One region of the Arthrobacter sp. 2MCAF15 genome, then DNA from elsewhere that is predicted to be linked to it. Evidence: riboswitches for the same ligand, from Rfam matches in the RefSeq annotation. Region 1 holds a riboswitch; each other region holds the start of a gene.
What was found. A riboswitch is a leader RNA that binds a small molecule or an ion and turns the genes downstream of it on or off. The one in region 1 is predicted to bind S-adenosylmethionine.
Positions count from the first base shown of each region.

Region 1 (3,504 bases):
CGTTGTTCTACATCCGGACCAAACGGGTGATGCCGCTCGTGATCGCGCACGCCATCCTGGACACCGTTGCGTTCGTGGGGTTCAGCCTGTTCGGCAAGGCCGTGGGCCTGGGCTGAGGGGTTGTTCTGGACGACGGGCGTTAAATAATCTCGGCCGCCATCTCCTGGGTGACATCGTTGGCACCTAGGGGATGGCGGCCGAAGCGTGGGGCGGGTGGAGCGTTAGATCGTGACCGCTCCGGAGGCGGTCTCGAAGGTGACCGAGAGGATGCCGGGCGTGCCGTGCGGTGCGATCCAGTTCACTGCGACGTCTTCCAGCGGCTTTTCAACCGGCTCGCCCAGCCATTCCGTCACGCGCGCTGCCGAACCGGCAATGGTCAGCGCGGACATCTTGACCTCGCTCGCGTAGGCGTTGGACGGGTGCAGTCCCGGGTCGCCCTCCCACTTGAGCATGTAGGGCACCTGGGGGTCGGCGATGAGCCCCAGGATGCCGATCTGCTTCCAGACCAGTTCACGGCCGTCCGGAAACTTCCGGTTGCCGTTCACGGCCGCGCGGCCGAGCCGCTCCTCGAACGGGGCGAGATCGTCAACTTCGACGCACCACCCCATCCAGCCGCCGCCCGCTTCGGAGCGTGCCCGGACAGCCTGGCCAAAGGGGGCCTTGTCCGACGCCGGGTGGTTCAGGACCTCCACGACTTCCAGGTACTTGTGTCCCGCGAGCGGGATAATCATGTTGCGTGTCCCGAAACGGGGGTGCACTCCACCCTTCACGGCTTCGACGCCGAGGGCAGACGCAATACGTTCAGTGGTGGCTGCCAAGCCATCGTGTTCACAGGCGTAAGAGACGTGATCCATGCGCATGCCCTCATCTTGGCACTTTGTGATGGACCTCTCAGCTTAGGCTCACCTTACCGTCGTGGGATGTCCAGTGCTACCTGCCGTTGCATCCCGAGAGGCATCCTGGACCGGCGCCTTCATCTTCGTCACAAAGCTATCCAGCGCTCCGCCGCCATTCCTACACTGAAGCAAGGTCATGAGTGCCAGCGCAAAGCCCCGGTTTGCTGGCCGGCAACCCTCGTCTCGCGGTGGGGTGCCCCGGGTGAGGACCCGGCCGTCCGGCGCCCGCCGGAAGGCAAGCGCGGCGTCTGCGCCGGTACGAGCCGAAAGGCCCTGGCCGGTGCTGTGCCCAGTACCCTCAGGAGCGTCAATGTCCACTGCCTGGTCCTTTGAAACCCGCCAGATCCACGCCGGCCAGGAGGCCGACTCCGCCACCGGCGCGCGGTCCCTGCCGATCTACCAGACGACGTCGTTCGTGTTCCCTAGCGCCGAAAGCGCCGCGAACCGCTTTGCACTCGCCGAACTCGCGCCCATCTACACCCGGATCGGCAACCCCACCCAGGATGCCGTCGAACAGCGCGTGGCCAGCCTTGAGGGCGGCCTCGCGGCCCTGCTGCTCAGCTCCGGGCAGGCCGCCGAGACGTTTGCGATCCTCAACATCGCCGAGGCCGGGGACCACGTGGTGGCCAGCCCCAGCCTCTACGGCGGAACCTACAACCTGCTCGCCCACACGCTGAAGAAGTTCGGCATCTCCGTGACCTTTGTGGAGGACCCGGACAACCTGGACCACTGGCGGGACGCCGTCCAGCCCAACACCAAGCTGTTCTTTGGCGAAGTGGTCTCCAACCCGCGCCAGGACGTGCTGGACATCGAAGGCGTGTCCGGGGTGGCCCACGAGGCCGGCGTGCCCCTGATCGTCGACAACACACTCTCCACCCCGTACCTCATCCGTCCGATCGAGTGGGGCGCGGACATAGTGGTCCACTCCGCCACCAAGTACCTGGGCGGCCACGGCGCCGCGATCGCCGGGGTGATCGTGGATTCCGGCAAGTTCGACTTCGGCAAGGACCCCGCCCGGTTCCCGGGCTTCAACACGCCGGACCCCACCTACAACGGCCTGGTCTACGCCCGGGACCTCGGTGCGGACGGCGCACTGGGCGCCAACCTCTCCTACATCCTCAAGGCCCGCGTGCAGCTCCTGCGCGACCTCGGCTCTGCCGTGTCCCCGTTCAACGCTTTCCTCATTGCCCAGGGCATCGAAACGCTGAGCCTGCGCGTCGAACGGCACGTGGCCAACGCCACCAAGGTGGCGCAGTGGCTGGAGGCAAGGGACGACGTCGAATCGGTCGCCTACGCGGGGCTGCCGTCCAGCCCCTGGTATGAGCGTGGCCGCAAGTACGGGCCCAAGGGGACCGGCGCCGTCGTCGCCTTCAACCTCGCCGGGGGAGCGGATGCCGGCAAGCGGTTCGTCGATGCCCTCGAGCTGCACTCCCATGTCGCGAACATCGGCGATGTCCGCTCCCTGGTGATCCACCCGGCGTCCACCACGCACAGCCAGCTCTCGCCCGAGCAGCAGGAGATCGCCGGGGTCAATCCCGGGCTGGTGCGGCTCTCGGTGGGCCTGGAACACATCGATGACATCCTCGCGGACCTCGACGCCGGATTCCGCGCCGCCAAGGGCGCCTGACCGGGCGCTTTGGTAGCCGCCGGCCCCGAGTTCGCCGGAACCCGTCGCAGTCGCCGTAACCTTCCGGCGACTGGGCAGGCTTCCGGCGAACTCGGCGGGCTGGATCGACGTGGGCCTGGATCGATGTGGGGCTTGATCGACGTGGGAACCGCCGGGCTGTCACACGGGAGTCACAATCTTCGTCATTTCCGCACCCCGTTTCGTAGACTCGTACCAGGTCATGAGTGCCAGTGACAGCCCCGGCTTGCTGGCCGGCAACCCTCCATTTGCGGCGGGGTGCCCCGGGTGAAGACCTGGCCTGCCGGTCAGCTGACGGCAGGCAAGCGCGAAGATAGGTCCTCATTATGACGATTGCCGTCACCCGCAGTGGTGAATCCGTAACCCAGCCATCCCCGAACCCTGTTGCCGCCGCAGCGGCCTTGGATAGAACGCCGGAAGACAGGCCGGAAAGCAGGCCGATCCACGCTGCTTCCCCTGTGCCGGACGGCACGGTCCAGGATGGCACGGTTCAGGACGGCACAGTCCAGTACGTCAGGATCGGTGACCTGCAGCTTGAATCCGGGATCCTGCTGCCGGATGTGGTCCTCGGCTTCGAGACGTGGGGGACCCTGAACGCGGACGCCTCCAACGCCGTCCTCATTGAACATGCCCTGACCGGCGACACCCACGTGACCCGCGGCGCCAGCGAGGAGCCCGGCTGGTGGGAGCAGCTCGCCGGACCCGGGGCTCCCGTGGACACGGAGAAGTACTTCGTCGTTTCGGTCAACATCCTGGGCGGCTGTTACGGTTCCACCGGCCCCTCCACCCCGGCGCCCGACGGGCGCCCGTGGGGATCGCGGTTTCCGCTCGTCACGTTGCGGGACACCACCGCCGCCGAGGCCCGGCTGGCCGACGCCCTGGGCATCGGAAGCTGGTATGCCGTGGTGGGCGGCTCGCTCGGCGGCGCCCGCGCCCTTGAATGGGCCGTCACCTACCCGGACC
Region 1 covers NZ_JBFRGZ010000008.1:122,318-125,821, forward strand. Annotated here, with positions in the region: gene AB4089_RS11050 (CPBP family intramembrane glutamic endopeptidase) at 1-116, shown strand, start outside; gene AB4089_RS11055 (VOC family protein) at 222-860, opposite strand; SAM riboswitch class IV at 1,029-1,144, shown strand; gene AB4089_RS11060 (bifunctional o-acetylhomoserine/o-acetylserine sulfhydrylase) at 1,207-2,523, shown strand; SAM riboswitch class IV at 2,740-2,855, shown strand; gene metX (homoserine O-acetyltransferase MetX) at 2,868-3,504, shown strand, end outside.

Region 2 (3,504 bases), on a different contig from region 1:
CGTCCGGGGACCTTGTAGCTGCCGCCTGTTCCGAGGCCCTGGGTACGGTCCGCCTCTGCGCGAGCCTGCCCGCGGCGCGGCTTGCGTGCCTGTTCGAGCACTTCACCGGGGCGTCGGCGGCGGAACATCTCTTCGCCGTTGCAGCCGGCCTGGATTCCGTCGTGGTGGGCGAGCGCCAAGTCGCGGGCCAGGTCCGGCGCGCCCTGGCTGAAGCACAGGCTGCGGGTACTGCGGGCGGGCTTCTGGTCCGGCTTTTTCAGGAGGCGTCCCGCACCGGCAGGGCTGTGGGGGCCCGGGCCGCGCTCGGCAGCGCCAGCAGGTCCATAGCATCTGTGGCCCTTGATTTGGCCACCGCCGGAGGAGCACAGCCGTCCCTGGCAGATGCGTCCGTGGTCCTCTTTGGCACCGGCTCCTACGCCGCGTGCGTGGCGGAGATTCTCAGGAGCAAACGATGCCCCACCATTTCCGTCTTCTCCCAATCCGGCCGGGCGGAGGCGTTTGTGGCAAGCCGGGGTGGCACGCCGCTGACGGACCGGGAGCTGCCCGCCGCCGTTGCGCGGGCAGAAATCATCATCGGCTGCAGCGGCACGGAGAAGCGCATCCGGGCAGCCCAACTGGCGGATTGGCGGGATGGCACCGCCCATCCCCTCACCGTCATCGACCTCGCTCCCAGCCATGACTTCGACCCCGGCGTGGCGGATCTGCCGGGCGTTGAGCTGATCACCCTGGACTCTGTTGGATCCGCCGCTCCCCCGGCGGACGCCGAGGCGCTCCGCCTCGCCCGCGCCATGGTCCGGCAGGCGGCGCACCGCTTCGAAAAGCGAGAGGAACTGCGTGCAGCCGACGCCGCAATCGTGGCCCTGCGCCGGCACGTCCACCAGGTCCTCGAAGCTGAAATGGAGCGCGCCCTGCGGCAACACGGCAGCGCCGCCCAGGCTGAGGATGTGAACCTGGCGATGCGCCGAATGGTCCGCCGGCTGCTTCACCTTCCAACAGTCCGCGCGCGGGAACTGGCCGCGGACGGCCGGCAGCACGACTACGCGGCCGCACTGGAGGCCCTGTTCGGCCTAAGTGTCCAGCCCGCCGGCGCCCGCACCTTGCCTCCCCTGGCGCGTGTGGCGGCGGATCCGCGTGCTTCGTAGCCCTGGTCCGTAATAATCCGCTTCACAATCGCCGGCGCCTTTTCCCCGGCTGCACTGATGTCCTACGCTCGATGCAGGTCACGAGTGCCAGCGCTAAACCCCGGTTTGCTGGCCGGCAACCCTCCTTTCGCGGTGGGGTGCCCCGGGTGACGACCTGGCCGGTCCGGAACGGACCCGGCAAGCGCGGATTCCCACCATGTGGGGTCCTGGTCGAGTGAGGTCCCATGACAACTGCCATTTTCCCCGCAGCCCCCGAATTCCACGCCGGCTCAGACGCTGCGCGCCCTGACGGACGGCGTGCCGTCGCGGCCCGGCCGCTGGCCGCCGTCACCGGGGCCGAAATCCAGGCCCCGCTGATCACAGGCGGCTACGCCCGCTACGCCAACCTCGACTACGGCGCCTCCGCACCGGCCCTGTCCGTCGTCTCGGCCTACCTGAACGAAATCCTGCCGTACTACGCGAGTGTGCACCGCGGCGCCGGCTACGCATCGCAGATCAGCACCTCCGTCTACGAGAACGCCCGGGACATTGTGCGGGACTTCGTCGGCGGCCGTGCGGACGATTCCGTGATCTTCACGCGCAACACCACCGATTCACTGAACCTGCTGGCCGGCTGCCTGCCGCTGCGCGACGGCCGCCCCGCCGGCGAGGTCCTCTATCTCGACATCGAGCACCACGCCAACCTCCTGCCCTGGCAGAACGTCCCGCACCGCAGCGTCGTGGCCGCTCCCACCCTCGCAGCCACAGTGGACCGCCTCCGGGACGAACTCGCCCGTGGCGGCGTCAGCCTGCTCGCCGTCACCGGCGCCTCGAATGTCACCGGGGAGATCCTGCCAATCCGGACCCTCGCCGCACTGGCGCACGAGTACGGCGCCAGAATCGTCGTCGACGCCGCGCAGCTGGCCCCGCACCGGCGGATCGACATCGCAACGGACGACGTCGACTACCTCGCCTTCTCGGGGCACAAGCTGTACGCCCCGTTCGGCGCCGGCGTGCTGGTGGGACGGACGGACTGGCTCGACGCCGGCACCCCGCACCTGGCCGGCGGCGGCGCCGTCCGTGACGCCCGGCTCGACTCCGTCAGCTGGACCACCGGACCGGCCCGGCACGAGGGCGGCTCGCCGAACGTCCTGGGTGCCGCCGCCCTGGCCCGCGCCACCCAGGTCATCGCGGCACTGGACCCGGAGCAGTGGCAGGCCCACGAGGACGCCATCCGGTCCTTCCTGGTCGAGGGTCTCGAAGACATCGAAGGCGTGACCGTGCACCGGATCTTTGCCGATTCCGAAGCGGGCGATCAGACCGGCACCATCGGCGTCGTGAACTTCTCGGTCGAAGGCTACGACGCCGGGCTGGTGGCCGCCTACCTGTCGGCCGAACACGGCATTGGCCTGCGCGACGGCCGCTTCTGCGCCCACCCGCTGCTCAAGCGGCTCGGCCTGCCCGCCGGCTCCCTGCGCGCGAGCTTCGGCCTCGGCTCACGGCTGGAGGATGCCGAGCGCCTGCTGGCCGGCCTGCAGCAACTGCGGCAAACCGGACTCGGCTGGGACTACGTGGTGGATGCCGGCCGCTGGGTACCGGCCCACGACACCCGCACCTACCCGCACTGGGCGCCGAACACCCCCGGCACCGCCGGTGCCGCCCCCTGCAACCTGGACTAGCCGCGTCGAGCTGGGCGTGTGGACCAGCAGGACGGCGGAATCAGGGCCCGGCGCGGGTACGGTAAATTCGAAAGGTATCCGAATCAACAAGCAGGACCTTTCCGAAGGAGATCGCACGTGCCACGCGGCGAACCCAAGCTGCCCAGCGCATCGAAACTGCACAGCGGACCGAAACTGCACAGCGCATCAAAGCTGCACACCGGTCCCAAACTGCGCGGTGAACGGCGCCAGGAACTCGGCCAGAGCTTCCAGGACGGCGGGGAGCACTATGAGCGTGTCCGCCCCGGTTATCCGCAGGATTCGGCCAACTGGCTGATCCCGGCGGGAGCCAGGGACGCGGCAGACATTGGCGCCGGCACGGGCAAGTTCACCGCGCTGCTTGTCGCCCGGGGACTGCGCACGGTTGCCGTTGACCCCTCCGCCGACATGCTCGGGCAGCTGCGCCGGACCCTGCCGGCTGTCACCGCCGTCGAAGGCCGCGCCGAAGACACCGGACTTGAACCGGAGTCCTTCGACGTGGTCACGGTTGCCCAGGCGTGGCACTGGTGCGACCCCCGTCTGGCCAGTACCGAGATCGCCCGGATCCTGCGGCCGCACGGCGTCCTTGGCCTGGTCTGGAACCAGCTCGACACCGCCGTGCCGTGGGTGCACCGGCTCTCGCGCATCATGCATGCCGGGGACGTCCACAAACCGCACTTCCGGCC
Region 2 covers NZ_JBFRGZ010000001.1:205,524-209,027, reverse strand. Annotated here, with positions in the region: gene AB4089_RS00915 (glutamyl-tRNA reductase) at 1-1,142, shown strand, start outside; SAM riboswitch class IV at 1,219-1,332, shown strand; gene AB4089_RS00910 (aminotransferase class V-fold PLP-dependent enzyme) at 1,367-2,800, shown strand; gene AB4089_RS00905 (class I SAM-dependent methyltransferase) at 2,975-3,504, shown strand, end outside.
Region 2: another riboswitch for S-adenosylmethionine. It lies ahead of AB4089_RS00910 (aminotransferase class V-fold PLP-dependent enzyme); the one in region 1 lies ahead of AB4089_RS11060 (bifunctional o-acetylhomoserine/o-acetylserine sulfhydrylase).

Region 3 (3,504 bases), on a different contig from region 1:
AGCTCACGGCCGAACTCAGCGAGCTGTTCTCCACGATCGAATAGCGAGCGGGGTCAGATACGGGCGCCGCAGCAAGGCCTGAAGACCCTGTCCGGTACAGGGGGCAAGTGGGACGATCCATCCATGAGCTTGAGCCAGGAACAGTCCGCGCGGGAGCAACGCCTGCAGGAGACCCGGCTTAGACGCGAACCGTACATTGGGGCGCGCGAGCCCTCACCGTCCTGTCCGTAGGGCAGACGGTCATTAACCCGGCTGAGCTGGTCCCGTAAAGCGCTTCGGCGCGGGGTTCGGCCTGGCCCAGAGGTGTATGTCCAGAGGTGTATGTACTGCGGAAGTGGCCCCTGACCACGTGCCGCACAGCTGCGGACAGTCATCGGCAGCATTCAGGGAATCGCCCTCTCGCAACGAACGGCAGTCCAATGGATCAGGCAACCCTCGTTGGCTTCGCATTCGGCTATCTGGCAACCCTCATCGTCGTTTTCATCTTGTGTTTGCCCTTCACCACCGGATTGGTGCTGCTCATGCTCCTGGCCGGCGCCGTGCGGCTCATCCTCTTCCTGGCGACCGCCCTGACCGTCGGGCTGATCGGGTTATTCAAGAGCGCCCGCAGCAGCCTGCGCAGGAGCACCCACGGGGCCCGGCACGGTTCCGACCTCATCACGCACTGACCGGAGAATCGGCGACGGGGCGCGCACACTGCGTCCGGGCCGGCCGGTGCCGGCGCCTCAGCCCAGTGCGTCCGCGGGAACAGCCGGGCACCGCCGGAAAGAGGCCGGATTGAACGCCGGGAGCATGAAGGTTGCCAACACGGCGTCGAGCATTTCCGGGGCCCAGGTGCTGTTCTCCCCGAGGGTCGCGCACACGCCCAGGACCACGGGGGTGCCGTCCGCGCGGCGCCGGATCTGGACCTGCGCGGGCCCGGTCAGCCCGAGGGTTCGGACGGCGGCCAGCCCCAGCTTCCGCACGTCCCCGGCCTGGCCCGCCGGTACCCTGCGGCTGACCTCGTCGCTGCCGGCTCGTCCATACGGAGTTTTCGTCTTCTCGAGAACCACGGCCACAGGCGCCATCGCGTTGCGCGCCGGAGTGCCGAACACCAGGCACACGTAGTCGGCGCCCGGGATGAACTCCTGGACAATTTGCCCGGCCGGCATGTTCCTCCAGCTCACGGTGGCGGTTCCGGCCAGCACGTGGACACCGTGGGAGCCTTTGAAGACCCTCGGCTTGATGACCACGGGGCCGCTGAGGCCGGCGAGCGATGCCGGCGCGGCGGCGAGGTCGCCCGGGACCCCGAACCGGGGCACCGGAATGCCGGCTGCCTGCAGCGCCCAGGTGGTGAACAGTTGATCATTGGCCAGGGCCACCGCCGCAGGGTCGCCCACGATGATCCGCACGTCCTGGGCGAATCCGCCACGGGCCGCGGCCAGGACCGGAAGCTCCACGGTGAGCGTCGGAATGATGAGGTTGATGGCTTCCCGGTCAACCAGCCGGCGCAGGTCCAGGATCATGTCCGGGTCCGTCGCCGGCAGGAGCCTCACCGCCGCGGTGGCGGGAACGTCTCCGTCCTGGCGGGTGTCGGCACGGGCGTCGGAGCCCAGATACGGAAGGCCGCGGGCTTCGAGCTGGGCCGCGACGGTCCGGCCGGCAGCGCTTGCTATCCCGGTAACCAGTATTCGCGGGCCCACGATCGCTCCATTCCGGCGTCCCCGGCAGGGCCGCGGCTGCGGCTCCGGCGGTTCCAGCCACCGATTTGCTGACAACTTATGAGTAGAAAGACGGTTCGATTGGGGGACGGCTTGATTCACGGACTGGGCGAATCAGCTGCTCCGGCCGACGCGTCAGACCTGTCCTCCTAGTAGACGGCGAATGGTCCCGGCCAGCACGAGTGGGCGGTACCCGAAACTGGAGCCCGCTACTACTTGTCCGGGTGGTCCGGAGTGCCCCATTTGATCCACCAGCCGGAGCCGGCCGGCGCTTCCCCGTGGTCAGGGTCCGGTTACGGAACATGACGACGGCGGCGGTGCGGGCCGGCGTCGCAGGTGTTACGTTTTTGGGGAGTAATGAGAACCGGCGCCAAGCCCTGACTGGCCGGTCGGCAACCCTCCCTTTCGCGGCGGGGTGCCTCAGGTGAATACTCGGCATATCGACCATTCGAGCTGCAAGCGTGAAGAGGAGATCCGTCGTGCCCGACACGTCCACCCCTGCCATACCCAGTACTACCGCTGCCCCCAATGCAGCCCCCAGCGCCCCCAGCGCCGGCGAGGAAAAGCTCGCCTACCGCCTCTTCACGGGGGCCGATGACCGCGCCTTCTGCGAGCGGGTGTCGGCAGCCCTGGCCGAGGGCTATGTGCTGCACGGAAGCCCGGCCGCCAGCTTCAACGGCAGCACCGTGATCGTGGCGCAGGCGGTGGTCCTGCCGGCCGCGATTGCGAGCGCGGACGCCGCCGTGGCCAATGCAGTCGATGAGCTCGACGCCGACGAGTTTGGCGCCGATGAAGCATTCGAGGGCCACGCGTGAGCTACGCCGGAGACCTCAGCCCGCAGGAGGCGTGGGCGAAGCTGGAGGCCGGAGCCATTCTGGTGGATGTCCGGACCGAGGACGAATGGGCCCACATCGGCATCCCGGACACTGCGTCCGCAGGCGAAAAGCCGAACGATCCGCTCTTCATCCAGTGGAATGTCGCCGGGGGCGCCCCGAACCCGCTCTTCGTGGAGCAGCTGAGGCGGCAGGCACCGGAGGACACCGGCGTCGAACTGGTGTTCCTGTGCCGCTCCGGCGCCCGGTCGATCGCCGCCGCGACGGCCGCGACGGCCGCCGGCTACACCGCGTACAACGTTCTTGAGGGCTTCGAAGGCGAGACCGACCGCTTTGGCGAACGCACCGTCAACGGCTGGAAGAACCGCGGCCTGCCCACCAACCTTGGAAAGATTTAAGTGACTTTCAACCCCGACGCCGCCAGCTGGGCCGCCGACACGCAGGCTGTCCGCGGCGGCCTTGACCGCACCGGATTCCAGGAAACCACCGAGCCGATCTTCCTCAACTCGGGGTTCGTCTACGAGTCCGCCGCCGCCGCCGAGCGCGCCTTCACCGGCGAGGACGAGCGATTCGTCTACTCCCGCTACGGCAACCCGTCCGTCGCCACCTTCCAGGAGCGGCTCCGGCTGCTCGAGGGAACGGAGGCATGTTTTGCGACGGCGTCCGGCATGTCCGCCGTCTTCACCGCTCTCGGTGCGCTGTTGGCGGCCGGCGACCGCGTGGTCGCCGCCCGCTCGCTGTTCGGCTCGTGCTTTGTGATCCTCAACGAGATCCTGCCGCGCTGGGGTGTCGAGACGGTCTTCGTGGACGGCCCGGACCTGGAGCAGTGGGAATCTGCTCTGTCAGAGCCGACTACGGCGGTGTTCTTCGAGTCGCCGTCGAACCCCATGCAGGAACTCGTAGACATCGCCGCCGTGAGCCAGCTGGCGCACGCGGCGGGCGCCACGGTGGTGGTCGACAACGTCTTCGCC
Region 3 covers NZ_JBFRGZ010000009.1:25,970-29,473, reverse strand. Annotated here, with positions in the region: gene AB4089_RS12115 (aminodeoxychorismate lyase) at 1-44, shown strand, start outside; gene AB4089_RS12110 (hypothetical protein) at 420-668, shown strand; gene AB4089_RS12105 (hypothetical protein) at 726-1,682, opposite strand; SAM riboswitch class IV at 2,054-2,168, shown strand; gene AB4089_RS12100 (DUF1737 domain-containing protein) at 2,204-2,515, shown strand; gene AB4089_RS12095 (rhodanese-like domain-containing protein) at 2,512-2,931, shown strand; gene AB4089_RS12090 (O-succinylhomoserine sulfhydrylase) at 2,932-3,504, shown strand, end outside.
Region 3: another riboswitch for S-adenosylmethionine. It lies ahead of AB4089_RS12100 (DUF1737 domain-containing protein); the one in region 1 lies ahead of AB4089_RS11060 (bifunctional o-acetylhomoserine/o-acetylserine sulfhydrylase).

Region 4 (3,504 bases), on a different contig from region 1:
GGCTTCCTGCGCTCGCTCTACTCGCTGGGCCGTGCGTCCGCGGCGATCGGCGAGGCCGAGGAGCCGGAGCGGATCGAGAAGTTCCTGAAGGATTCCGATCCCGGCGCGAAGGCGGCCATCGAAGCCGAAGGCTGACCTGGGGTTGAACCAACGACGGCGGGCTCCCACCATGAGGTGGGAGCCCGTCGTCGTTGAAGCTCAGATGTGGACTAGCTGGCTTTGGCCAGGCCCGTGCGGGCCATGGCGTCCGCGTACGCGGTGCGCATTTCGGCCAGGTACTCTTCCTGGCGGGCCGGGGTGCCGGCGAACGCGCGGCCGCTGAGCGAACGGACCTTGTAGGTCTTCAGGCCGCGGCGCCAGATCATGGGCACTTCGGTCTTGAGCAGCAGGTTGGCCAGGCGGTTGGCCTCGGTGCCGTGAGCGACGATCACGGAGGCGCGTGGCACGAGGGCCAGGAACTTCAGCAGCGGCTTGAGGCCCGCGGAAATCTGGTCCGGCGTGAACTTGCCGTTGGGCTCGCCCGGGACGTGCCACGGGTGGACGTTCCACGGCATGACGAATTCGGGGCGCAGGCCCAGCTTCCACTGGATGCCGAGCATGCGGGTGGCCGCCTCGTCATCGCCGGCGGTGATGAAGCCTGACGCATCCGCGGTGCCGATGTTCGAGTACAAGCTGATGATGCGGCACTCTTCGACATCGTGCATGGGGTCCACGTAGGGGACAGCGGTGCCAGCTTTGGTTGCCTGGAGGACGTCAAGGAGCTCGTTGACGGGGGCGACGCTAGGTTCGTACCGGCGGCTCAGAAGCTCTTCGCGGAAATTTTCGGTGGCCAGGGCTGTCATATGGTGCTGGGTCTCCTGCGGGATTGGCAAAGCTGCCACACCACCGCGGAGACGCCTGATTAAGGGCATGCTGAGCAACGGTGTGGTTTGAAAATGTGGTGTGGACCGATTCCTGGTCGATCCTTATCAGTCTATCAAGCCCCGCGAAATGCAGCGCCGGGTCCGGCCTGCCGTCCGGTGCTGCTACCAGAGCCGCTTGGTGGCGCGGCGGGCCCCTTCCCCTAGGGCCTCCAGCTTGGCGTAGGCGATTTGCGGGTGCACCCGGCCGCCCAGCCCGCAATCTGTGGAGGCAATCACATTTTCCCGCCCCACGAGGTCCGCGAACCGCACGATCCGGTCGGCCACGAGGTCCGGGTGTTCCACGACGTTGGTGGCGTGCGAAACGACGCCGGGGACGATTGCCTTCCCCTCGGGAAGCGTCGTGTCTTCCCAGACCCGCCACTCGTGCTCGTGCCGGACGTTGGCGGCCTCGAAGGAGTAGCTGCCGGCATTGATCTGCAGGACCGAGCCGACGATGTCCGCGAACGGGATGTCGGTGGTGTGGGGACCGTGCCAGGAGCCCCAGCAGACATGCAGCCGGATCTGCTCCTGCGGGAGGTCGCGCAGGGCCCAGTTCGTTGCCTCGACCCGGAGCTGGATGAACTTCAGGTAGTCCGCCAGGCTCGGCTCGGGGTTGATCTGGTCCCAGCTCTCGGCCAGGGACGGGTCGTCGAGCTGGACCGTCAGGCCGGCGTCGATGATGGCCCTGTACTCCTCCCGCATGGCGTCGGCGCAGGCGTAGAGGAGTTCCTCGTCGCTCCGGTAGTACTCGTTGGCCACGCGGGCGCACGACCCGGGGGAGAGGGAGGCGACGAACCCCTCGGCGAGGCCAGCCGCGGCCAGGCCGGTCTTCAGGTTGGCGATGTCCGAGGCCACGAGCGCCTGGCCCGTGTACGTCAGCGGTCCCGCGATCTTCGGCTGGGTGACGGCCTTGCGGTGGGCCAGGATCCCGGAGGAGGGGTCGTTGTAGGCTTCATCGAACTTCTGCCGGTCCCGGCGGTCGGGGAAGGACGTCAGGACGATGTGGCCCGGTGAGGAACGGTGCACCTTGGCGTCGGCCCAGCGGTCCACGTCGGTCGGTTGCAGGCCGCCGAGCCGGGAGAACGAGTAGTTCCACCAGGCGCCGTAGTCCACGGAGCTGGACATCGTATGCCCGTACTCGCCGTCGTTGGGGATGTCGATCCCCAGATCCTTCTGGCGCTGGACGACATCCACCACCGAGGTTTCGAGCAGGTCCAGGAATTCGGGCGAGATGCCGTCGGTCTCCTTGGCCTCGTTCGCCGCGATCAGCTCGGTGGTGCGGGGCAACGAACCGGCATGGGTGACGCGGATGCGGTCGGCGTTCGGGGTAACAGCGCTCCGGGTAACGGTTCTCGGGGAGATGGCGTTCTGGGACATTGCGCTCTTTCCTTTCCATCGGTCCTGGCGGTAGCACCGTTGCCGGCCACGGCTGCCGCGGCGAAGCGGGCCGTGTCCGGCAGGGTTGCTGCGGCGTCAACGGTCCAGGTCCCTCGGCCGCTCGGGATGGTTACTCCCACTCAATTCCACACCGGCTGCTCTTGCAAGTGGCGCCCGCAAGTCATGCCCTCTATGTGTCGGCCGCGACCTGGGTGGATGATGCAGCTATGAAGAAGAACGAATCCTCCGCTGCCGCCGTCGACGCCTTCGAAGGCGTGGCCGCAGACCTGGCCGGCGCGGGAGTAGCCCTGGGCCAGACCTTTGGCGCCCGGGCCCTGATGGTCAACAAGAAGGCCATGGCCTGCCTCAACGGAGACGCGATGGCCTTCAAGCTGGGCAGGGATTCGCCGTATCACACCGGCGCCCTCGAACTCCCGGGCGCGCGGCTCTTCGATCCCTCTGGCATGGGCCGGCCCTTCAAGGACTGGGTGGAAGTGCCGGCGGCGTCGGCGGGGGCGTGGCCATCGCTCGCGGAAGCCGCCTTGGCGTTCACCGCGGGCTAGCCGCCGCGTCCACACAAGGACCCAAAACGATACGGGCCACCGATTTCGGCTAAACTTGGGTGGTAAGAGCCCCGGAACTCTGGCGTTGGTAAAGAGCACAGCGGTAGATTCGGGGCATTCTCATGAACGGCGCTGAGCTGCGGTGATCACCTGGTGCATCAACCAGAGCTCGGCCCGAACGAATGGGGGAGGATCCCATGCCAGCAATCGTGATCGTCGGAGCCCAATGGGGCGACGAAGGCAAAGGTAAGGCCACTGACCTGCTTGGTGGCCGCGTTGACTACGTCGTCAAGCCCAACGGCGGCAACAACGCCGGGCACACCGTCGTCGTAGGCGGTGAGAAGTATGAGCTCAAGCTCCTTCCGGCCGGCATCCTGAGCCCGAACGCGATTCCGATCATCGGCAACGGCTGCGTGGTGAACCTGGAAGCCCTGTTCCAGGAGATCGACGGACTGGAAGCCCGCGGCGCGGACACCTCCAAGCTGCGCGTCTCCGCCAACGCTCACCTTGTGGCGCCCTACCACCAGGTCCTGGACAAGGTCACCGAGCGGTTCCTCGGCAGCCGCGCCATCGGCACCACCGGACGCGGCATCGGCCCGGCCTACATGGACAAGGTGGCCCGCCTGGGCATCCGCGTCCAGGACGTCTTCGACGCCTCGATC
Region 4 covers NZ_JBFRGZ010000003.1:147,281-150,784, reverse strand. Annotated here, with positions in the region: gene AB4089_RS04360 (DUF3151 domain-containing protein) at 1-135, shown strand, start outside; gene AB4089_RS04355 (uracil-DNA glycosylase) at 210-842, opposite strand; gene AB4089_RS04350 (cobalamin-independent methionine synthase II family protein) at 1,026-2,279, opposite strand; SAM riboswitch class I at 2,292-2,412, opposite strand; gene AB4089_RS04345 (hypothetical protein) at 2,507-2,842, shown strand; gene AB4089_RS04340 (adenylosuccinate synthase) at 3,040-3,504, shown strand, end outside.
Region 4: another riboswitch for S-adenosylmethionine. It lies ahead of AB4089_RS04350 (cobalamin-independent methionine synthase II family protein); the one in region 1 lies ahead of AB4089_RS11060 (bifunctional o-acetylhomoserine/o-acetylserine sulfhydrylase).